2 regions of the Ectobacillus polymachus genome follow, and region 1 is predicted to be linked to the other one. Evidence: a T-box and tRNA genes for the amino acid it is inferred to sense, from the RefSeq annotation. Region 1 holds a T-box; the other holds one or more tRNA genes.
What was found. A T-box is a leader RNA that pairs with one kind of tRNA and senses whether it is charged. The one in region 1 lies ahead of ileS (isoleucine--tRNA ligase), so its partner is inferred to be a tRNA-Ile.

Region 1 (16,284 bases):
GTTTTTCACATAAACAGGAAGTATTTGGTGATGAAGCCATTTGGCATTACATCGGATCACTTCAAACGAGAAAAGTGAAAGAAATCATTAATAAAATTGATTATTTACATGCGTTAGATCGCATGTCTTTAGCAAAGGAAATTCAAAAAAGAGCCGAGAAAACCATTCGATGCTTCTTGCAGGTGAAAACTTCAAAGGAAGAGTCTAAGCATGGACTTAGTCCAGAAGAAGCTATTCAGTTTGTGAAAGAATTAGAAGCATATGATAAAATTAATGTTGTCGGACTTATGACAATGGCTCCTTATACAAGTAATGAGGAAGAAATTCGTACATGCTTCCAGACGTTAAAGAATATTCAATCTGAAATACATTCGTTGCACCTACCTTATGCTCCTTGTACAGAACTATCAATGGGTATGTCTAATGACTACACAATAGCGATAGAAGAGGGGGCAACATTTATTCGACTAGGAACGATTTTAGTTGCAGAAGATCATTAAGGAGGGGAACACATGAGTTGGTCAAAGGTAAAGGATTTTTTCTTTGACACGAATGAGGAATTAGAAGAGCATAGACAGTTGGAAATGGAGAGAGATCAACCAGTGGATGAGGAACTACCTTTACAAAAGCATGGTCAAAAGCCAAATGTTGTAAGTATTGAGAAAGCAAAAGGTTCTTCTAAAGTTGTATTACTTGAGCCACGTACGTATTCAGAAGCACAAGCTATTGCTGATCAACTGAAAAATCGCAGGGCTGTAGTTATTAATTTGCAACGAGTGCCGAGCGATCAAGCATTACGTATTGTTGATTTTTTAAGTGGTACGGTTTATGCAATTGGTGGGGATATCCAAAAGCTCGGGGTCAAAACATTTATTTGTACACCTGAAAATGTTGATATCGTTGGGGCTATATCAGAATTATTAGAAGAAGAAAATTCAAGTATAAAGAGGTGGTAAACCTTCATGAACATCATACCTAGTATATTGCTTACCCTCTTTGATGTTTATTATTATGCAATAATTGTTTATATTTTACTATCTTGGTTACCAAGTGCGAGAGAATCTGCCATTGGTGTTTTCCTTGCTCGAATTTGTGAACCGTTTTTAGAGCCGTTTCGTCGCATTATACCAGCAATTGGAATGATTGACATTTCTCCTATCGTAGCTCTTATCGTACTTCGTTTTGCCCAATCTGGTTTAGCAAAAATTTTATATATGATTTTTGGTTGATGGTAAGATGAGTATTTACGAACACTTCCGTCCAGAAGAAGCTATATTTGTTGATAAAGTACTGGAATGGAAGGAAGCGGCTGAATTCTATCATAATTCAAAATTGACAGACTTTCTCGATCCGAGGGAACAGAACATTATTCGTAGTGTGGTTGGTAATGATTCGGAGGTTGCTGTAAACTTCTATGGCGGCGCGAGCGATGTGGAACGAAAACGTGCCATTATTTGTCCTTCCTATCTAACACCTGAAGAAGATGATTTTTCTTTACATATTCTCTCGATTACATATGCATCTAAATATTATACGATTGAGCATAGACAGGTGTTAGGAACTCTTATGTCACTAGGATTAAAACGTGAAAAATTTGGAGACATCTTATTACAGGATAATCAAATTCACATCGTTGTGGCCGAAGAAGTTGCCTCTTATATCCAAAGTAATTTGCAAATGATTGGCAAAGCAAGTGTTTCTGTATCTTCTATTTTTCCAAGTGATTTGATTTTGGTCAAAGATGCATGGGCGGAGAAGTCGGGCACAGTATCAACGCTGCGACTAGATGTACTTGCTGCAGAAATGTTTCACGTATCACGTCAAAAATTACAACTGCTTATAAAAAGCGGATCTGTCAAAGTAAATTGGAAAGTTACCCAGCAACCATCCTTTGAATGCCGGGAAGGCGACGTTATTTCTGCAAGAGGCTATGGTAGAAGTAAATTAATTGGAATTGAAGGGAAATCGAAACGAGATAAGTGGAGAATTATCTTTGGTTTACGAAATTAATACATATTTAGGAAGGAAAAGTCCTAAGTTTGTCGAAGATTTAGAGTGCAATTCTATATAACTACGTGGAGGTGGCGTTTGTGCCCTTAACACCATTGGATATTCATAATAAGGAATTTAGCCGTGGTTTTCGCGGATATGATGAAGATCAAGTAAATGAGTTTCTTGATCAAGTAATTAAAGATTATGAGCTTGTGATTCGTGAGAAGAAAAAGTTAGAAGAACATGTTGAAGAATTGCAGCAGAAGCTTGGACATTTTTCTAGTATTGAAGATACTTTAAATAAATCAATTGTCATTGCGCAAGAAGCTGCTGAAGATGTGAAGAGAAATGCTCAAAAAGAAGCGAAATTGATTATTCGTGAATCTGAAAAAAATGCAGATCGTATCATTAATGAAGCGTTAGTAAAAGCTCGCAAAGTTACGTTTGATATTGATGAGTTGAAGAAACAATCAAAGGTATTTCGGACAAGATTCCGTATGCTTCTTGAAGCACAGCTGGATATGTTAAATAATGATGATTGGGATAACCTGATGGAATTAGAACAAGAATCTGGTTTAGTTAAGCAAGGAGATTCAATGTAACTTGACGTTTCCCTCGGAATTACATATAATTCTATAACAAAATACTTTCGATAAAAACAAGGATAGGGACGAGTACTTCTTTTTCTTTATACAGCGAATCGAGGTTAGTGGAAGCTCGAAATATTTGAAAAGAAGGAATATCACCCTGGAGTTCCATACTGAATCTTTAGTAGGTAATGGCGTTTTGTTCACGTTACGAATTTTGAGTGGATTGCTTTCGTGATCTACAAGGGTGGTACCGCGGGAGACCTTCTCGTCCCTTTTTGGGATGAGTGGGTCTTTTTGTTTTTGTCAAAATAAAGGAGGACTAAAAATGGAGTACAAAGATACACTGTTAATGCCAAAAACTGATTTTCCTATGCGTGGCAACTTGCCAAAGCGTGAGCCTGCTATTCAAAAGCAGTGGACTGAAATGGATATGTATAAAAAGGTGCAGGAGCATACGAAAGGTAGACCACTATTCGTATTGCATGATGGACCTCCTTATGCAAATGGCGATATCCACATGGGTCATGCGTTAAATAAGGTGTTAAAGGACTTTATTGTTCGATATAAATCCATGAACGGGTACTCTGCTCCTTACGTACCTGGATGGGATACACACGGTCTACCAATTGAACAAGCGCTTACGAATAAAGGAGTAAAGCGCAAGGAAATGACAGTTGCAGAATTTCGTAAGCTTTGTGCAGAATATGCGTATGAGCAAGTCGATCGTCAACGAGAACAATTTATGCGTCTAGGTGTGCGCGGGGATTGGTATAATCCATATATCACACTTAAACCTGAATATGAAGCTCAGCAAATTCTTGTATTTGGGGAAATGGCGAAAAAAGGATATATTTACAAAGGACTAAAGCCGGTATATTGGTCCCCTACAAGCGAATCAGCATTAGCTGAAGCAGAAATCGAATACAAAGATAAAAAATCACCGTCTATCTATGTTGCATTTCATGTGAAAGATGGAAAAGGTGTCTTAAATGGGGATGAACAATTTATTATTTGGACGACAACCCCATGGACTATTCCTGCTAACCTAGGGATTTCGGTACATCCTGATTTAGAATATAGTGTTGTAAAGGTGAACGATGCGAAATATATTGTTGCATCTGCACTCTTAGAAGAAGTAACGAAAACTCTTGCATGGGAAGAAACGGAAATTACAAAAACGGTAAAGGGTAGTGACCTCGAATACGTTGTTGCAAAACATCCATTCTATGATCGAGATTCACTTGTTATGGTAGGAGAACATGTAACAACTGATGCTGGTACAGGATGCGTTCATACAGCACCTGGACACGGAGAAGATGACTTTATTGTAGGACAAAAATATGGATTAGATGTCTTATGCCCAGTTGATGATAAAGGGTATTTAACAGCGGAAGCACCAGGATTTGAAGGATTATTCTACGACAAAGCAAACAAAGTCATTACGGAAAAGTTAGAAGAAGTCGGTGCATTGTTGAAACTGCAATTCTTTACCCACTCCTATCCACATGACTGGAGAACAAAAAAACCAATTATTTTCCGTGCTACGGCACAGTGGTTTGCTTCTATTGCGGCGTTCCGTGAGGATTTATTGCAAGCAGTTCAAGAAACAAAGTGGGTACCAACATGGGGAGAAACACGACTATTTAACATGGTCCGTGATCGCGGCGACTGGTGTATTTCTCGTCAACGTGCATGGGGTGTTCCAATTCCTGTTTTTTATGCTGAAAATGGAGATCCAATTATTACGGATGAAACGATTCAACATGTTTCAAAATTATTCCGCGAGAACGGGTCAAACGTATGGTTTGAACGTGAAGCGAAAGACTTACTTCCAGAAGGCTTCACTCATCCATTAAGTCCAAATGGCATCTTCAAGAAGGAAACGGATATTATGGACGTTTGGTTTGATTCTGGTTCATCGCATCAAGCTGTGTTATTAGAACGTGAGGACTTACAACGCCCGGCTGATTTGTATTTAGAAGGATCTGATCAATATCGTGGTTGGTTTAACTCTTCTTTATCTACAGCAGTAGCTGTTACAGGCAAGGCACCGTATAAAGGCGTGTTAAGCCATGGGTTTGTTTTAGATGGTGAAGGACGCAAGATGAGTAAATCAGTTGGTAATATTGTAGCTCCTAAAAAAATCATGGATCAACTAGGTGCGGATATTCTTCGACTTTGGGTAGCTTCCGTTGATTATCAAGCAGATGTTCGTATCTCCGATGATATTTTAAAACAAGTGGCCGAGGTTTATCGTAAAATTAGAAACACATTCCGTTTCCTATTAGGTAATTTGTTTGACTTTGATCCGGTAGCAAATGAAGTACCTACAGAGCAATTACGTGAAGTAGACTGCTACATGCTCGCAAAGTTAAATGTGCTAATTAACGGAACGAAGGAAGCCTATGAAAACTATGAATTTGCAACGATTTTCCATTCCGTACACAATTTCTGTACGATTGATTTAAGCTCCTTCTATTTAGATTTTGCAAAGGATATCTTGTATATTGAGTCCGCTGATCATCATGATCGACGTGCTATTCAAACGGTATTATATAAAGTGCTTGTAGCTCTTACTAAGCTTGTATCTCCTATTTTATCTCATACAGCTGATGAAGTTTGGACTTACATTTCTGGTGTAACGGAGGAAAGTGTGCAGCTTACGAATATGCCAGAGCCAATTGCTATTGAAAATAGTGAAAAGCTATTGGAAAAATGGGATGCATTTATGCTTCTTCGTAACGATGTATTAAAAGCGTTGGAAACGGCACGTAATGAAAAAGTGATCGGTAAATCATTAAATGCTAGCATAACATTGTATCCAACGAAGGAAATGCAAAGCTTGCTAGGATCTATCAAAGAAGACTTGAAACAGTTATTTATCGTTTCTGAGTTCCGTGTGGATGGAACAATTGAGGATGCTCCTGCTTCTGCACAGCGATTAGAACATACAGCAGTCGTTGTAAAACAGGCAGAAGGTGAAACATGCGAACGATGCTGGGTTGTTAGTTCAACTGTTGGACATAATCACGAGCATCCAACGTTATGTGAACGTTGTGCTTCTGTAGTTACTGAACATTATGTAAAATAATAGAAGATTTCTTTTATCATATCCCAGGGCCTATGAAAGGTCTTGGGATTTTTTTTTTTTTTTTTTTTTTTTTTGTTTGGTGCTTCCTGAAAAGGAAAAATGTGTGGCTCGTATGTAAATCAGTTTCGGAAATACTAACGGCATAAAGCAAAAGCCTGATGGAGGGAGTTTAGCGTGAATACTACTTATCATGATATTAAACGTGAACTCGAATTCATGAGAAATGAGTTAAAGGCTAGGTTAGATTGTGAATATCGCTATGAGTGGGGAGAGGAATTTGGTGTTACACAAACAGAAGAAGTACGAAAGAAGAAAATGGTTCTTCATAACGTTCAAGCTGATTTAGCTGATATCGAGCGTGCCCTTTTTAAAATGGACATCGGCTTGTATGGAATTTGCGAGGAGACAGGGAATAGACTTTCACTTGAGCAACTTTGTATTTTACCGACTGCACGTAGTATTTATGAATTTTCATTCCAACGATTGCATATATGATAGTTGTATGTCCTACAATTTGTATTTTATAGGTGTAACGAAACGGTGTTTCCTTCATTCGTTGCACTTTTACTTTTGTTTTGTAGGATTTCATCCTATCGTTCATTGTGAAATTGCCCTAGCTATGCTAAAATTTTGAGGTACACTGTCAATGTGGGGGAAAAAATATGATGTATTATGGCATTGCTTTAGCGGTCATTTTGGTAGATCAATTTACAAAATGGCTTATTGTTACGTATATGCAATACGGGGAAAGTATTCCAATCATTCAAAACGTGTTATACATAACATCCCATCGAAATAAAGGGGCAGCATGGGGAATGCTGCAAGATCGAATGTGGTTTTTTTATACGATTACGGTCGTGATTGTAATTGCAATTGTATATTACCTGAGAAAATACGGAAAACAGGATAAGCTTCTCGGTATTGCACTCGGGCTTATTTTAGGCGGAGCCTTAGGGAATTTTATTGATCGAGTATTTCGAAAAGAAGTGGTTGACTTTATCCATACGTATATTTTTTCGTATAATTTTCCAGTGTTTAATGTGGCGGATTCCTCACTTTGTATTGGCGTAGCCCTTCTGTTTATACAGACGCTGATGGAAGGGAAGAAAGCGAAGGAGTAAGATAAATGGCAGAAAGAATAGAATTAACAATAGCACAAGAGCAGCAAAATGAACGCATTGATAAGGTGCTAGCAGCTGTAGGTGAAGAATGGTCACGTTCTCAAGTGCAGCAATGGATTAAAGAAGGTATTGTTATTGTGAATAGTTTACCAGTAAAGGGAAACTATAAAGTAAAAGTAGGCGACACCATTGCTATAGATGTTCCTGATCCAGAGCCGCTAGACGTTGTTCCTGAACCGATGGATTTAGATATTTACTATGAAGACTCAGACGTTATTGTTGTTAACAAGCCTCGTGGAATGGTTGTTCACCCTGCAAATGGACATGCGACCGGAACACTAGTGAACGGAGTTTTATATCATTGTAAAGATTTGTCTGGAATTAATGGGGTTATGAGACCAGGTATCGTTCATCGTATTGATAAAGATACATCTGGACTTTTAATGATAGCAAAGAACGATATGGCTCATGAATCTCTTGTTAATCAGCTTGTAGCAAAAACGGTAACAAGACGTTATAAAGCTATTGTTCATGGTGTTATTGAACATGACACCGGTACGATTGACGCACCAATCGGACGGGATAAAAATGATCGTCAAAGTATGACAGTCGTCGAAAATGGTAAGCATGCAGTAACACATTTTCGTGTGCTTGAGCGTTTTCAAAATTATACATTTGTTGAATGTAAACTGGAAACAGGACGAACTCATCAAATACGTGTTCACATGAAGTATATTGGCTATCCATTAGCTGGTGATCCAAAATATGGGCCAAAGAAAACCTTGCCTATTGATGGACAAGCTCTTCATGCAGGTGTATTAGGATTTGTACATCCAAGAACCGGTGAATATTTAGAATTTGAAGCACCGCTGCCAGAAGATTTTGTACATGTACTAGAGGATGTTCGAAAATTATCTTGACATTTGACTATAAAAATGGCATACTTGTAACAGTTAAATAAGTCCTTTAAATTAGCCCTGTGAGGTTGAGAAGGAAACGGATGAATGGATAGGATGTTTATATCTCTATTCACGCCTTCTCACATAGTGGGAAGGCTTTTTTATATCCTCTCTTTCACATGAAGCTTACATCGGAGGTGAACGAATGAAAGAAAAGGCAATTGTACTGGATGAGCAAATGATTCGTAGAGCGCTCACACGCATTAGTCATGAAATTGTAGAGCGTAACAAAGGTGTGGATCAATGTGTACTCGTCGGCATCAGAACACGCGGAATCTTTATAGCGAAAAGATTAGCCGAGCGTATTTTGCAAATTGAGGGAACATCCATACCGGTTGGTGAAATTGATATTACAATGTATCGTGATGATTTAACCATCCAATCAAAAGATAAAGAGCCCTTGGTAAAAGGATCTGATATTCCCGTCTCGATTACAGATAAGAAAGTTATTCTGGTAGATGATGTGCTATTTACAGGACGAACGGTGAGATCAGCGATGGATGCAATCATGGATATTGGACGGCCGTCTCAAATCCAACTTGCCGTTTTAGTAGATCGTGGTCATCGTGAGCTTCCTATTCGAGCTGATTATATTGGAAAGAACATTCCGACATCGAGAATTGAAAGAATTGAAGTTGGACTTTCGGAAGTTGATGAAGTTGAAAAAGTAAGTATTTACGATAGAATGCCCTTTTAAATGTAGTCCTGTGAGACTGCCAAAGGGTCGTGCTTTCCTACGAATTGTAGGTGCAGTATGACTCTTTGTGCAAGTTGCACAAAGAGTTTTTTTATTATAGCAAATTAAATACATTATATATACTCGCATTTCACGCAGGAGGAGAAAATTCATGCAAAAACCAGTATTAGACATCCATGACGTTCCAAGCCCTGGAAAGTGGCTCTTTCTCAGCATTCAGCATTTATTTGCAATGTTTGGTTCCACAGTTCTTGTTCCATTTTTAACAGGGCTATCACCAGCGGTTGCACTCGTTACGAGTGGGGTTGGTACACTGACCTTTCTACTTGTAACAAAAGGGCAAATGCCATCCTATCTTGGCTCATCCTTCGCGTTTATTGCTCCTATTATTGCTGCGAAAGCAGCAGGCGGTCCTGGTGCTGCAATGGTAGGAAGCTTTCTAGCAGGTCTTGTTTATGCAGTTGTAGCAATTATTATTAAAAAATCTGGATCAGATTGGATTATAAAATTACTTCCTCCTATTGTAGTAGGACCAGTTATTATGGTAATCGGATTGAGCTTAGCACATACTGCAGTAGGAATGGCAATGAATACGGCAGATGGAAAATATAGTGTAACGAATTTTTCTGTAGGACTTGTCACACTCGCAATCACGATTCTGTTCTCTATGTTTGCAAGAGGATTTTTAGGAGTTATACCTGTACTACTCGGTATTATCGGCGGATACATATTCGCTTATTTCCAAGGAATTGTAAACCTACAGCCTGTCTATGCAGCCAAGTGGTTTTCTATTCCGGACTTTACAATTCCATTCGTATCATATGTTCCAACCTTTACTTGGCAAATCGCACTTCTTATGATTCCAATTGCGGTAGTTACAATATCAGAGCATATCGGTCACCAAGTTGTTTTAGGTAGCATTATTGAACGTGACTTATTTGAAAACCCAGGATTACATCGCTCCTTATTTGGAGACGGATTGGCAACAATCCTAGCATCCATTCTTGGAGGACCACCAAGTGTAACGTATGGAGAAAATATTGGTGTACTTGCGATTACGCGAGCTTACAGCATATATGTATTCGTCGGAGCTGCCATCATGGCAATCGTATTTGGATTCATTGGCAAAATTTCAGCGCTGATCAGCAGTATCCCAACTCCTGTTATGGGGGGAGTAAGTATCCTCTTGTTCGGGGTTATAGCATCAAGTGGTCTTCGTATGATGGTAGATGAAAAGATTGATTTTGGAAATAAACGTAACCTAATGATTTCATCTGTCATCCTTGTCCTTGGTATTGGAGGAGCTGTTTTAAAAATCGGTTCGTTCCAACTTGAAGGAATGGCGTTTGCAGCCATTGTAGGGGTTATCTTAAATGCGATTCTCCCTAAAAAACTATAATTTAGTAAACAATAGTCACCTTTTATTATAATCCGTGAGACTGAAAAGGGTGTAACAATCAAGTTGATTTTATACCCTAGTCGAAAATAGGCTAGGGTATTTTTATTCATATATTGTTATAAATATTCGAAGATGTTATGATAAAAAATGAAGAGATGAGGGATTTAAATGAACCATTTGCTAACCATGAGTGACTTAACAGAACGTGAAATTTCTGAAATTCTAAAAGATGCCGAAAATTTCAAAAATGGTCATATGTCCAAGGTGAAGGAACAAACATTTGTAGCAAATTTGTTTTTTGAGCCTAGCACAAGAACAAGTACTAGCTTTGAAGTTGCCCAAAAGAGATTGGGGCTAGACGTTCTAAATTTCTCAGCACAATTCTCTAGCGTTCAAAAGGGAGAAACGTTGTATGATACTCTTCGAACTTTACAGTCAATTGGAGCAAGTGCATTTGTGATCCGTCATCCAAAGGATCGATACTATGAAGAGATACAGGATAAAATAAAAGTTCCAATCATAAATGCAGGGGATGGATGTGGCAATCATCCAACGCAATGCTTACTTGATTTACTGACGATTAATCAGGAATTTAAGACTTGGAAAGGATTGAAAGTAGCGATTGTGGGAGATATTCGTCATAGTCGCGTAGCAAGATCTGATGCTGAGGCTCTAACTAAGCTGGGGGCAATAGTATATTTTGTAAGCCCAAATGAGTGGAAGGACGAATTAAATACTTTTGGTTCCTATGAAAACTTGGATCATTTAATACCGGAAGTAGATGTGCTCATGCTTTTACGTGTGCAACATGAACGTCATGATCACGTTGCAAAGAACCTGATGAGTCATTACCATGAAAATTTCGGGCTTACAGTAGATAGAGAAAAACGTATGAAACCAGGAAGTATTATTATGCATCCAGCTCCTGTAAACCGAGGGGTAGAAATCGCTAGTGAGCTTGTTGAATGCGATCGTTCTCGCATTTTTACACAAATGCAAAATGGAGTTTATGTTCGAATGGCGGTATTAAAACGGGCGTTGCCAAGTGTATGTGGAGGGATAGAGAATGAAGTACTTGTTTAAAAACGGATCATATTTGAATAAAGAAGGAAAAGTTATAATTGGAGATGTGTTCGTCCGTGATGGAGTGATTGCAGAAATAGGAACAAATCTAACAATAGACGACGCACAGATTATAGATGCAACAGGCAAATTAATCACGCCGGGATTTATTGATGTTCATGTTCACTTACGTGAGCCGGGCGGTGAACATAAAGAAACGATCGCAACAGGTAGCCTTGCAGCCGCAAAAGGTGGCTTTACAACCATTTGTGCTATGCCAAATACGAAGCCAGTACCTGACAGTGAAGAACATATGTCGGCGTTACAAGAACGGATAACGGAAACAGCACATGTTCATGTGCTTCCTTATGCATCGATTACGGTTCGACAAACAGGAGAACAGCTTACTGATTTTGAGGCCCTGAAGGAGCTTGGTGCATTTGCCTTCACAGATGATGGAGTAGGTGTGCAATCTGCTGATCAAATGTTACAAGCAATGAAAAAAGCAGCTGAAGTAGATATGGCAATTGTAGCTCATTGTGAAGATAATTCCCTTATTCATAAAGGCTGTGTGCACGAAGGTGTTTTTTCAAAACAACATAATTTAAATGGAATCCCTTCTGTATGTGAATCTGTTCAAATTGCTCGTGATGTATTACTAGCAGAGGCAGCTGGATGTCATTACCACGTTTGCCATATTAGTACGAAAGAGTCAGTGCGAGTAGTTCGTGATGCAAAGGCAGCTGGAATTCGTGTGACAGCAGAAGTATCGCCGCATCATCTACTGTTATGCGAAGAAGATATTCCTTCCCTTGATCCAAATTATAAAATGAATCCACCACTTCGAGGTGTGGCAGATCGTGCTGCATTAATCGAGGGCTTACTGGATGGAACAATTGATATGATCGCTACAGATCATGCTCCGCATGCTGCAGATGAGAAAGCAAAAGGAATGAAATTGGCACCATTTGGGATTGTCGGTTTAGAAACTGCGTTTCCTCTTTTGTATACTCATTTTGTTCAAACTGAAATATGGTCATTGCATAAATTGGTACAGCTTATGACAGAAAAACCTGCAGATACGTTTAAATTAGATGCAGGACGTATGGAAGTTGGAAAGGCAGCGGATATTACAATAATTGATTTAGAGAATGAGTATGAAATAGATCCAAATACATTTGTGTCAAAAGGAAAGAATACTCCTTTTGCTGGGTGGAAATGTAAAGGCTGGCCAGTAATGACGCTTGTAGATGGTAACATAGTATGGCGAAAGGAGAGTGTATTTGCATGAAAAGACAGCTCATATTAGAAGATGGAACTGTATTTGTAGGCGAAGCGTTTGGCGGTGATATTGAAAAATCAGGAGAGGTAGTCTTTCATACTGGAATGACTGGATACCAAGAAATATTGTCTGATCCGTCTTATTGTAATCAAATCGTGACACTCACCTATCCTCTTATCGGTAACTATGGAATTAGCAGAGACGATTTTGAATCAATCAATCCATTTATTAATGGACTGATTGTAAAGGAATTATGTGAATATCCATCTAACTTCCGAAGTGAAAAAACGGTTGATCAATACTTGCGGGAACGAAATATCCCAGGATTATCAGGTATTGATACAAGAAAGCTAACGAAAATACTACGTGAACATGGAACATTAAAGGGACGTCTTTGCGATATGGAAGTGGATATTCCTTATACAGTGAATAAACTGAAAGCGACTGTATTTACTGACCATGTAAAGCGTGTTTCAACGAAAGACCCGTATCCAAGTCCTGGACGTGGGTACCGTGTTGTTCTTGTTGACTTTGGTATGAAGCACGGAATTCTTCGTGAACTGAATAATCGGAACTGTGATGTAATTGTGGTACCGTACGATACTTCGAGCGAGGAAATATTACGATTGCATCCGGATGGTATCATGCTCAGCAATGGACCTGGAGATCCGAAGGACGTTCCAGAAGCGATTGAAATGATACGAGATATTATTGGAAAGGTTCCGGTTTTTGGTATTTGTCTTGGACATCAATTATTTTCACTTGCTTGTGGTGCGAATACTGTGAAGATGAAATTTGGTCATCACGGTGCCAATCATCCTGTAAAAAATTTAGCAACGGATCAAGTAAGCATTACTTCACAAAATCATGGCTATACCGTTGAAAAGGAATCGATTAAGGATATTCCACTAGAAATTACACACTTAGCATTGAATGATGGAACGGTAGAAGGAGTACGTCATACATCGGCTCCAGCCTTTACGGTACAGTATCATCCAGAGGCCTCACCAGGACCAGAGGACGCAAACAATCTGTTTGATCAATTTCTTGCTATGATTAAGAACGGGAAGAAGGAAGGAGAAACACTATGCCAAAACGCCTAGACATTAACACCATATTAGTTATTGGATCAGGTCCAATTGTAATTGGGCAAGCAGCAGAATTTGATTATTCTGGAACACAAGCATGTCAATCTTTAAAAGAAGAAGGCTACAAGGTGATTCTCGTCAATTCGAATCCCGCAACGATTATGACGGATACAGCCACAGCTGATAAAGTATATATTGAACCTCTTACACTTCCGTTTGTAAGCCGAATCATTCGAAAGGAAAGACCTGATGCTATTTTGCCTACATTGGGAGGTCAAACTGCTTTAAATATGGCAGTTCAATTAGCAGAATCAGGTGTACTTGAGGAATGCGGAGTTGAAATATTAGGAACGAAGCTTTCTGCAATTCAACAAGCAGAGGATCGTGAATTATTTAAGAATTTGATGCAAGAATTAAATGAGCCTATTCCTGAAAGTACGATTATTCACACGTTAGAAGAAGCAGAGCAATTTGTAAGTAAAATTGGTTATCCGGTTATTGTACGTCCAGCGTTTACATTAGGAGGTACTGGCGGCGGAATTTGTAGTAATAAGGAAGAACTTGTAGAAATCGTTTTGAGTGGATTAAAGCATAGTCCTGTATCACAATGTTTACTTGAAAAAAGTATCGCTGGTATGAAAGAAATCGAATACGAAGTAATGCGCGATAGTAATAATAATGCCATTGTAGTATGTAACATGGAAAACTTTGACCCTGTTGGTGTTCATACTGGAGATTCTATTGTTGTAGCACCAAGCCAAACGTTAAGTGACCGTGAATATCAAATGCTGCGTAATACGTCACTAAAAATTATTCGTAAACTAGGAATTGAAGGCGGATGTAATGTCCAGCTTGCCCTTGATCCATATAGCTTTCAATATTATGTAATTGAAGTAAATCCACGTGTAAGTCGCTCATCAGCACTTGCGTCAAAGGCAACGGGGTATCCGATAGCAAAGCTTGCAGCGAAAATCGCCGTTGGATTAACGCTAGATGAGATTATAAACCCTGTTACGAAAACAACCTTTGCTTGTTTCGAGCCTTCGCTTGATTATGTTGTAACAAAAATTCCACGCTGGCCATTTGATAAATTCGAATCAGCAAACCGACTACTAGGAACACAAATGAAAGCAACCGGCGAAGTTATGGCAATCGGTCGTAATGTAGAGGAATCTCTGCTTAAAGCTGTTCGCTCCCTAGAACTAGGTGTCTATCATTTAGAAATGGAGCATCTTAAGCATTTGGATAAAGACACAATAAGAAGACGTATTGAAAAAGCAGATGATGAACGTGTATTTATCATCGCAGAAGCAATCCGTCAAGGTGTGACAAAGGAAGAAATTCACGAGTGGAGTGAAATCGATTATTTCTTCTTGCAAAAAATAGAAAATATTATTGCGATGGAGCGTAAGGTAAAAAATCATATAGATGACGTTACGATTCTGGAAGCTGCTAAAAAATTAGGCTTTAGTGATCACTATATCGCTTCTATCTGGAATAAAAGTGAATATGAATTGTGTGAAATGCGAAAGAAAGAAAGCATAGTTCCTGTCTATAAGATGGTTGACACATGTGCAGCGGAGTTTGAATCATCCACACCATACTTTTACAGCACGTATGAAGAAGAAAATGAATCTGTTAAAAGCGAACGTAAGAGTGTCATTGTACTAGGTAGTGGACCAATTCGGATTGGGCAAGGAATTGAATTTGACTATGCGACTGTTCACTCCGTATGGGCAATTAAAGAAGCAGGCTATGAAGCTATTATTATAAATAATAATCCTGAAACGGTTTCAACAGATTTTAGTATCTCTGATAAGCTATACTTTGAACCTCTAACAATCGAAGATGTAATGCATGTTATCGATTTAGAAAAACCTGAAGGGGTTATTGTGCAGTTTGGTGGTCAAACGGCTATTAATTTAGCATCCAAGCTTCAAGAACGTGGTGTGAAAATTCTAGGAACTTCATTAGAAGACTTAGACCGTGCTGAAGACCGCGACAAATTTGAAGCGACATTACGAGAACTTGGTATTCCTCAGCCACTAGGAAAAACAGCAACAGCTGTTGAAGAGGCTGTTACGATTGCAGAAAATATCGGGTATCCTGTTCTTGTTCGTCCTTCGTATGTGCTTGGTGGACGTGCGATGGAGATTGTGTATCACAAGGAAGAACTATTGCACTACATGACAAATGCAGTAAAGGTTCATGCCGAGCATCCAGTTTTAATTGACCGTTACATGGTCGGAAAAGAAATAGAAGTGGACGGAATCTCAGATGGAAAAGATGTATATATACCAGGAATTATGGAACATATTGAACGTGCTGGGGTTCACTCAGGAGATTCCATTGGTGTATATCCACCGCAAAGTATATCGTCAGCAATAAAAGATAAAATTATCCAACATACTATTTCCTTGGCAAAAGGACTTAATATCATTGGTTTACTTAATATTCAGTTTGTTGTTTTTCAAAATGAAGTTTATGTGATCGAAGTGAATCCAAGATCAAGTCGAACTGTACCTTTCTTAAGCAAAATAACAAATGTCCCAATGGCTAATATTGCTACAAAAGTAATTTTAGGAAAATCATTAGCAGAGCTTGGTTATCCGACAGGTTATCATCCTGAAAAGAATCAAGTGTTTGTCAAAGCGCCAGTCTTTTCATTTGCGAAATTACGTTCTGTAGACACAACGCTCGGACCAGAAATGAAATCAACAGGAGAAGTAATGGGTAAGGATTTAACACTTGAAAAGGCATTGTATAAAGGTTTAGTTGCATCTGGTATTCATATTCCAACTCACGGATCTGTAATTATTACAGTAGCTGACAAGGATAAAGAAGAAGCAACAGAAATTGCGAAACGGTTCCATGAAATTGGCTATAACATTTTAGCGACAGACGGTACTGCAAAAATGCTTATGCAGCATAATATACCTGTACAAATTGTGAATAAAATTGATGCAGAAGACTACAATATGCTCGATATTATCCGACAAGGAA
Region 2 (7,178 bases), 700 kb from region 1:
AATGTTGCTGTCTCCATCCGATTTGAACATATATTACCGTTTTCAGCACAGCATTTTTTCTTAGATGCCAAGGAATAAGACTATAATTAGGTAGTATGACTCGAACTTCATTGTTTAGCTTTTTTAATTCCTTCGGAAGTGCACCCGCTACATCTGCTAAGCCGCCAGATTTAATAAAGGGCACGCACTCAGATACAGCAAATAATATATTCACAAATTCATCAGAGCTCCTTGTTCGGTTCCTTTTTCAACCACAAATGGCGACAATCCTTGTTTCGCACCTGTTAATACCGTTCCATCTACAATCTTCACATCTTTATCCAAAATAACCCCATCAAGAATGCAATTATCACCTATTTCCGTTTTTTGCATAATGATGCTATTTCGAATAATGGATCCTTTTCCAATTTTAACAGAACGGAATAAGATACTATTTTCTATCGTACCTTCTATAATGCTGCCGTTTGCAATCATGCTATTGCTTACTTTTGCTCCCTTACTATATCGTGTAGGAGGTTCGTCTTTTACTTTTGTAAAGATAGGCGCATCATTATGAAAAAGCTGCTTCCATACAGTTGGTTGTAAAATAGCAAGGCTTTTCTCATAATAACTTTCAATGGAGTCAATAATGGCAACATATTGTTGTGCTTCGTACGGATGTATACGCAGAGAAGTCGGATTTTCTCGGACAATATCGTTTATACCTATATTACCTTTATCTTTATATCCTTTGATTAAAGTAAGCAACAAATCTTTACTCAGAATATAGGTTTGAAGCGAGCGTCCTTTGTAGTATACCTCTGTAATATCTGAACGCATCTCAATATGACGTAACAAGATTGGTCTAAAGTTAATAGAAGTTACGATATGAGCTGCTGTAATAACCACATATTTCTGTTTACTTCTAAGAAGATAATCAATATTACGATCAAGGTGATGAAACGAACCACATTCAATTTTTTCACATGGACAGTTTGGGGTAAATACAAATAATCCGTCTCTTTTTCGATCCAAATCCCATTGTTTTCCTGAACCAAGGTGGTCCATAATCGAGCGATTTTCATGTCCAGTAAAGATAGCTACACTATGAATCCCTGAATTCACCATATTAGATAACATAAAATCGATTAAACGATAACGTCCTCCGAAAGGAAGTGCTGCTAACGAACGATGTTGTGTTAACTTCTTTAATGAATTGAATTCGTTTGTTGCATTAATTATTCCTAACATAAATCCTCCTCATTTCCCTCTAAGATTTATTCTTCCTCTGCTACTAATATAATATCTTCCATATTCTTAAGTGGGCGAACAGTAGCATTATCTTCGATTACCATTCCCGGTGCAACGATCGCTCGATCAATCGTTACATTTTTTCCAATTACCGCATCCGGCATAATAACAGAATCCGTAATAACCGTTCCTTCGCCTACTGATACGCCTTGGAATAAAACGGAATGCTTTACTTCTCCTTCGACTACACAGCCTTCATTTAATAAAGATTCTTCAATTGTTGCTGTTGGAGCAATATATTGAGGAGGTTGATTTGGATTTACTGAATAGATACGCCAATCTCTATCATACATATTTAAGGTTGAATCTTCGCTAAGCAAATCCATATTTGCTTCCCAAAGACTTTTCACTGTACCGACATCCTTCCAATAGCCTTGGAACGGATACGCTACAACTTTCTTATTTTCTTCTAATAATAATGGAATAACATCTTTCCCAAAATCATTACTAGATTCAGGATTACGCGCATCCATTTCTAAAAACTCCTTCAGTACAGACCATTTAAAGATATATATTCCCATTGATGCTAAATTACTTTTAGGAAATGGAGGCTTTTCTTCGAATTCTGTAATCTCCATATTTTCATTTGTATTCATAATACCAAAGCGACTTGCTTCCTCCCATGGAACAGTAATAACGGAAATCGAAACGTCCGCATCTTTTTCCATATGATAGTCTAGCATTTTAGAATAATTCATTTTGTATATATGATCGCCTGATAAAATCAGAACATACTCAGGATCGTATTGTTTCAAATAATTTAAGTTTTGGAAAATGGCACTTGCGGTTCCTTTATACCACTTCACGCCAGAAGATTCTGAATACGGAGGCAAAACTGTTACCCCTCCGTTACTACGGTCTAAATCCCAAGCGCTTCCGATTCCAATATAAGAGTGAAGTACAAGCGGCTGATATTGTGTTAAGACGCCAACCGTTTCAATGCCTGAATTTGTACAATTACTTAATGTAAAATCGATAATCCGATACTTTCCGCCAAATGGGACAGCTGGTTTAGCTAAATTCTTTGTTAAAGAACTTAAACGACTACCTTTTCCCCCTGCTAGTAACATTGCTACGCATTTCTTCTTTATTGCCATCCCTCATATTCCCCTTCCTTGTTTTCACTGGTCGCAAAATCGAAATACCAAAAGGCGGTATCGTCATTTCTACACAAGCTGGTTGATTATGAATCTCTTTTTTGATCGCTTTCAAGCGTTTTTTATTCACTTGACCGGAGCCACCAAACCGAATATCATCACTATTTAATATTTCATTATAGGATCCGTCTAACGGTACACCTACTTTATAATCGTGGTATACGTATTCACTAAAATTGCAGATAATAACTAACGATTCATTGTCTTTCTTGCCGTAACGAATAAATGAAAAAATACTTTGCTCACAATTATCTGCATCAATCCATCGGAACCCTTCCTGCTTATGATCCAGTTCCCAAAGTGGTTTAGAGCGTTTATAAATACCCATTAATTCTTTAAAATATTCTTGCATAAGCCTATGCATTTCAAAATCTTGAAGCATCCAATCTAAATCCTCAAGATCCTTCCACTCATCAAACTGTCCAAATTCTCCACCCATGAACAATAGTTTTTTACCCGGATGTGAGATGAAATATCCATATAGGAGTCGTAATTGCGCAAACTTTCGCCAATAATCTCCTGGCATTTTATTAAGGAGGGATTTTTTTCCATGTACAACTTCGTCATGTGATAACGGTAAGATAAAATTTTCAGAGTAAGCATATAGCTGTGAAAATGTTACTTTATCATGCATATGCTTTCGATATTGAGGTTCACATTCCATATATTTTAGGATGTCATTCATCCATCCCATATTCCATTTATAATTAAACCCTAGTCCCCCATCATAGGTTGGAGCTGTTACAAGCGGCCAATCAGTAGAATCTTCTGCAATCATTAAAGCCTCTGGATGAACGGCAAATACAGCTTCATTCAATTTTTGTAAAAATTTCACTGCATTTTCATTTCGACTAAATTGTCCATTTGCGTTCCAATATAACATGTTTGCAACAGCGTCTACACGAAAACCGTCTATGTGATAATATTCAAACCAGAATAGTGCATTCGATATAAGGAAACTTTGAACCTCCGGCTTTCCTAAATCGAAGTTAGCAGTTCCCCAAACAGGATTTTCTTGTACATTATAATCGTAGTATTCATACGTAGGTTCCCCATCAAACATGTACAGACCATGAGCATCTTTACAATAATGCCCTGGCACCCAGTCTAAAATAACCCCTAGTCCATGCTGATGGCATTGATCGATAAAATACATAAGATCATAAGGTGTACCATATCTACTTGTAGGAGAATAATATCCTGTACCCTGATACCCCCAAGAACGGTCATAAGGATGTTCAACTAGCGGCATGATTTCAATATGTGTAAAATGATGATCGATTACATAAGGAATTAGAATGTCAGCCATCTCCCTGTATGAATACAAGGAACCTTCATCCTTTTTTTTCCAAGTACCAATATGCATCTCATACACAGCGAATGGTTCTTCATAAATCGATTTACGTTTTTTATTTCGGAACCATTTCTGATCATTCCATTTATACTCCCCTATATCATAAACAATAGAAGCAGTATGGGGGCGTAACTCTGAAAAAAACGCATAGGGATCCGATTTTAATAACGTTTTACCGTATGAAGTTTGAATCTCATACTTATAAATCTCATTTTCCTTAAGCCCAGGAATGAACAATGACCATATACCTTGATCTGTAATTTTTGTCATTTGATGTTCATTGCCTATCCAATTGTTAAAATCCCCTACTACACTTACCGCTGCTGCATGAGGGGCCCAAACAGAAAATCGCACACCTTCTATATCATTTTCAACCGCACGATGGGCACCAAACAGGTGATAACTTTGAAAAAGGCTACCCTCATGAAACAGATGTAAATCATAGTCCGTAAGTTGAGTCAAAACCACAGCTTTCACCTCGCCGGTACATAATATTTCAAATACTTTAATATTATTCTACTAAAAACTCTATAATTCCTTTTGTTAGAAAGAAAAACATTACTGTAAAAAGAAAATTTAGATATAATTCACATTATAGACAATAACTATGTAATTTCTGCTATAAAATCCGTGTGAAAGCATTTCATAATTTGATTTCATTATGTTAGAAAAATCTATAGTATAAAAGTAATTTACAGGATGTAATTGTATAAATAAAAGAGTACCTACACTAATAGTAAAATAGTTATGTAAAGAAATTGTATAAAAATTAGAAATAATATGTAAACATTAATTAATGAAACAAAAAAACCTCATCATAATATAATTATGATGAGGTTTTTGCAGATATGTTGAACAAATATATAAGATAAATTATAATACTGGGCTCATTGTTTCTTTTAATACTTTTACTGAATGATCGAATTTAGCTTGTTCAGCTTCGTCCATTTCAAGTTCCATTACTTCGCGAACACCGCTACGGTTGATGATAGCAGGAACACCTACATAAATGTCACTTTGTCCATATTCACCGTTTAAGTATGCAGAAACAGTTAAAATACAGTTTTCATTATTTAAAATCGCCTTTGTAATTCTCATGAGAGCCATACCAATACCATAGAATGTTGCACCTTTACGCTCAATAATATGGTAAGCAGCATCACGAACATTTACAAAAATAGCATCTAAATCTTCTTGTTTATATTTTTGATCTTGTAAAACTTTTGCTAATTTTTGAACCCCAACAGAAGCGTGGCTCCATACTGGAAGTTCTGTATCACCATGTTCACCAATGATGTAAGCATGGACGTTACGTGCATCAACATCAAAATAATCGCTAAGCATATAACGTAAACGTGCTGTATCAAGTGTAGTACCAGAACCGATAACGCGTTCCTTCGGTAAACCTGATTCTTTCCAAGTAACATATGTTAAAATATCAACTGGATTAGTAGCAATTAAGAATATTCCATCAAAACCATTGTCCATAATTCCACGAACAATTTGCTTAAAGATTTTCGTATTTTTTTCTACTAAGTCTAAGCGAGTTTCACCTGGTTTTTGTGGAAGTCCTGCAGTAATAACAACAAGGTCTGCATCTTTACAATCTGCGTAGCTTCCCTTCCAAATCTTCGTTGGAGCTGGAGCAAATGGCATACCATGATTTAAATCCATTGCTTCGCCTTCTGCTTTGGCTTCATTTACGTCAACGAGTACAAGTTCTTCTGCTACACCGTGGTTAAGCATTGAATATGCATAGCTACAGCCAACTGCACCTGTTCCGACTAAAACAACACGATTAATCTTCTGCTTCATGTTTAAGCTCTCCTTTATTGTCTACATTTTCTTTATAAATCCATTCATTCTATATTCTGTGTAATTTCCTCTGAACATTTTCATTTTAACATAAATTATTTTTATTCCATTCCATTTTTGTGATGATTTTGTGAATTAATTCACATAAGTAGCGTGAATATACTACTTCTGCGAAAGAGGAATAAAGGAAAGAAAACAGACAGAGATTACGAGGGATCTATCTATACATAAATGAAACGTTTATACATCGTAGGACATGAAAAAAGAGCCAGTATATTCATCACTGACTCTTAGTATGACCCGTACGGGAATCGAACCCGTGTTACCGCCGTGAAAGGGCGGTGTCTTAACCGCTTGACCAACGGGCCGTGGCAGAGAAGAAGGGATTCGAACCCTCGCGCCGGTATCCCGACCTACTCCCTTAGCAGGGGAGCCCCTTGAGCCTCTTGGGTACTTCTCTATATGGCTCCGCAAGTAGGATTCGAACCTACGACCTATCGGTTAACAGCCGATTGCTCTACCGCTGAGCTATTGCGGAATAAAAATGTATGATTATTTTACATGGTGGGCCTAAATGGACTCGAACCATCGACCTCACGCTTATCAGGCGTGCGCTCTAACCAGCTGAGCTATAGGCCCATTATTTGGAGCGGGTGATGGGAATCGAACCCACGCTATCAGCTTGGAAGGCTGAAGTTCTACCATTAAACTACACCCGCAAAATGTGAGCCATGAAGGACTTGAACCTTCGACCCTCTGATTAAAAGTCAGATGCTCTACCACTGAGCTAATGGCTCAAAATAAAAAATGCCGACTAGAGGACTTGAACCCCCAACCTACTGATTACGATTCAGTTGCTCTACCAATTGAGCTAAGTCGGCAACACTTAATCTAGTAAAGTGGCTCGGGACGGAATCGAACCGCCGACACGAGGATTTTCAGTCCTCTGCTCTACCGACTGAGCTACCGAGCCAAATGGCGGTCCCGACCGGGATCGAACCGGCGATCTCCTGCGTGACAGGCAGGCATGTTAACCGCTACACCACGAGACCATTTGGTTGCGGGGACAGGATTTGAACCTGCGACCTTCGGGTTATGAGCCCGACGAGCTACCGGACTGCTCCACCCCGCGACGATAGATAAATTATTTTATTTTTAAAAAATAAAATGGAGGAGGAAGAGGGATTCGAACCCCCGCGCAGCTCTCGCCACCTGTCGGTTTTCAAGACCGATCCCTTCAGCCAGACTTGGGTATTCCTCCGTACTTAAGTTGTAAATGGTGGACCTTGTAGGACTCGAACCTACGACCGGACGGTTATGAGCCGTCTGCTCTAACCAGCTGAGCTAAAGGTCCTTATTATATGGTAGCGGCGGAGGGGATCGAACCCCCGACCTCACGGGTATGAACCGTACGCTCTAGCCAGCTGAGCTACACCGCCATCATCTATATGTGGAGCCTAGCGGGATCGAACCGCTGACCTCCTGCGTGCAAAGCAGGCGCTCTCCCAGCTGAGCTAAGGCCCCATATCGGGAAGACAGGATTCGAACCTGCGACCACCTGG

Region 2: it encodes a tRNA-Ile, which carries the amino acid that the T-box ahead of ileS (isoleucine--tRNA ligase) is inferred to sense. The anticodon was not compared.

The regions. Positions count from the first base shown of each region.
Region 1 is NZ_JBLREB010000001.1:1,358,939-1,375,222, reverse strand. It holds gene ACM5BR_RS06980 (YggS family pyridoxal phosphate-dependent enzyme) at 1-500, shown strand, start outside; gene ACM5BR_RS06975 (cell division protein SepF) at 513-956, shown strand; gene ACM5BR_RS06970 (YggT family protein) at 963-1,229, shown strand; gene ACM5BR_RS06965 (YlmH family RNA-binding protein) at 1,237-2,010, shown strand; gene ACM5BR_RS06960 (DivIVA domain-containing protein) at 2,091-2,594, shown strand; T-box leader at 2,645-2,858, shown strand; gene ileS (isoleucine--tRNA ligase) at 2,908-5,673, shown strand; gene ACM5BR_RS06950 (TraR/DksA family transcriptional regulator) at 5,848-6,168, shown strand; gene lspA (signal peptidase II) at 6,336-6,794, shown strand; gene ACM5BR_RS06940 (RluA family pseudouridine synthase) at 6,800-7,714, shown strand; gene pyrR (bifunctional pyr operon transcriptional regulator/uracil phosphoribosyltransferase PyrR) at 7,899-8,450, shown strand; gene ACM5BR_RS06930 (solute carrier family 23 protein) at 8,602-9,849, shown strand; gene ACM5BR_RS06925 (aspartate carbamoyltransferase catalytic subunit) at 10,018-10,932, shown strand; gene ACM5BR_RS06920 (dihydroorotase) at 10,916-12,202, shown strand; gene ACM5BR_RS06915 (carbamoyl phosphate synthase small subunit) at 12,199-13,296, shown strand; gene carB (carbamoyl-phosphate synthase large subunit) at 13,281-16,284, shown strand, end outside.
Region 2 is NZ_JBLREB010000001.1:2,065,654-2,072,831, forward strand. It holds partial or broken gene glgA (glycogen synthase GlgA) at 1-214, opposite strand, end outside; gene ACM5BR_RS10560 (GlgC family sugar phosphate nucleotidyltransferase) at 211-1,230, opposite strand; gene ACM5BR_RS10565 (glucose-1-phosphate adenylyltransferase) at 1,257-2,387, opposite strand; gene glgB (1,4-alpha-glucan branching protein GlgB) at 2,335-4,263, opposite strand; gene ACM5BR_RS10575 (L-lactate dehydrogenase) at 4,675-5,616, opposite strand; tRNA gene ACM5BR_RS10580 (tRNA-Glu) at 5,913-5,984, opposite strand; tRNA gene ACM5BR_RS10585 (tRNA-Ser) at 5,986-6,076, opposite strand; tRNA gene ACM5BR_RS10590 (tRNA-Asn) at 6,080-6,154, opposite strand; tRNA gene ACM5BR_RS10595 (tRNA-Ile) at 6,179-6,255, opposite strand; tRNA gene ACM5BR_RS10600 (tRNA-Gly) at 6,262-6,335, opposite strand; tRNA gene ACM5BR_RS10605 (tRNA-Lys) at 6,342-6,413, opposite strand; tRNA gene ACM5BR_RS10610 (tRNA-Thr) at 6,425-6,497, opposite strand; tRNA gene ACM5BR_RS10615 (tRNA-Phe) at 6,517-6,589, opposite strand; tRNA gene ACM5BR_RS10620 (tRNA-Asp) at 6,593-6,668, opposite strand; tRNA gene ACM5BR_RS10625 (tRNA-Met) at 6,672-6,748, opposite strand; tRNA gene ACM5BR_RS10630 (tRNA-Ser) at 6,785-6,877, opposite strand; tRNA gene ACM5BR_RS10635 (tRNA-Ile) at 6,894-6,970, opposite strand; tRNA gene ACM5BR_RS10640 (tRNA-Met) at 6,979-7,055, opposite strand; tRNA gene ACM5BR_RS10645 (tRNA-Ala) at 7,068-7,140, opposite strand; tRNA gene ACM5BR_RS10650 (tRNA-Pro) at 7,144-7,178, opposite strand, start outside.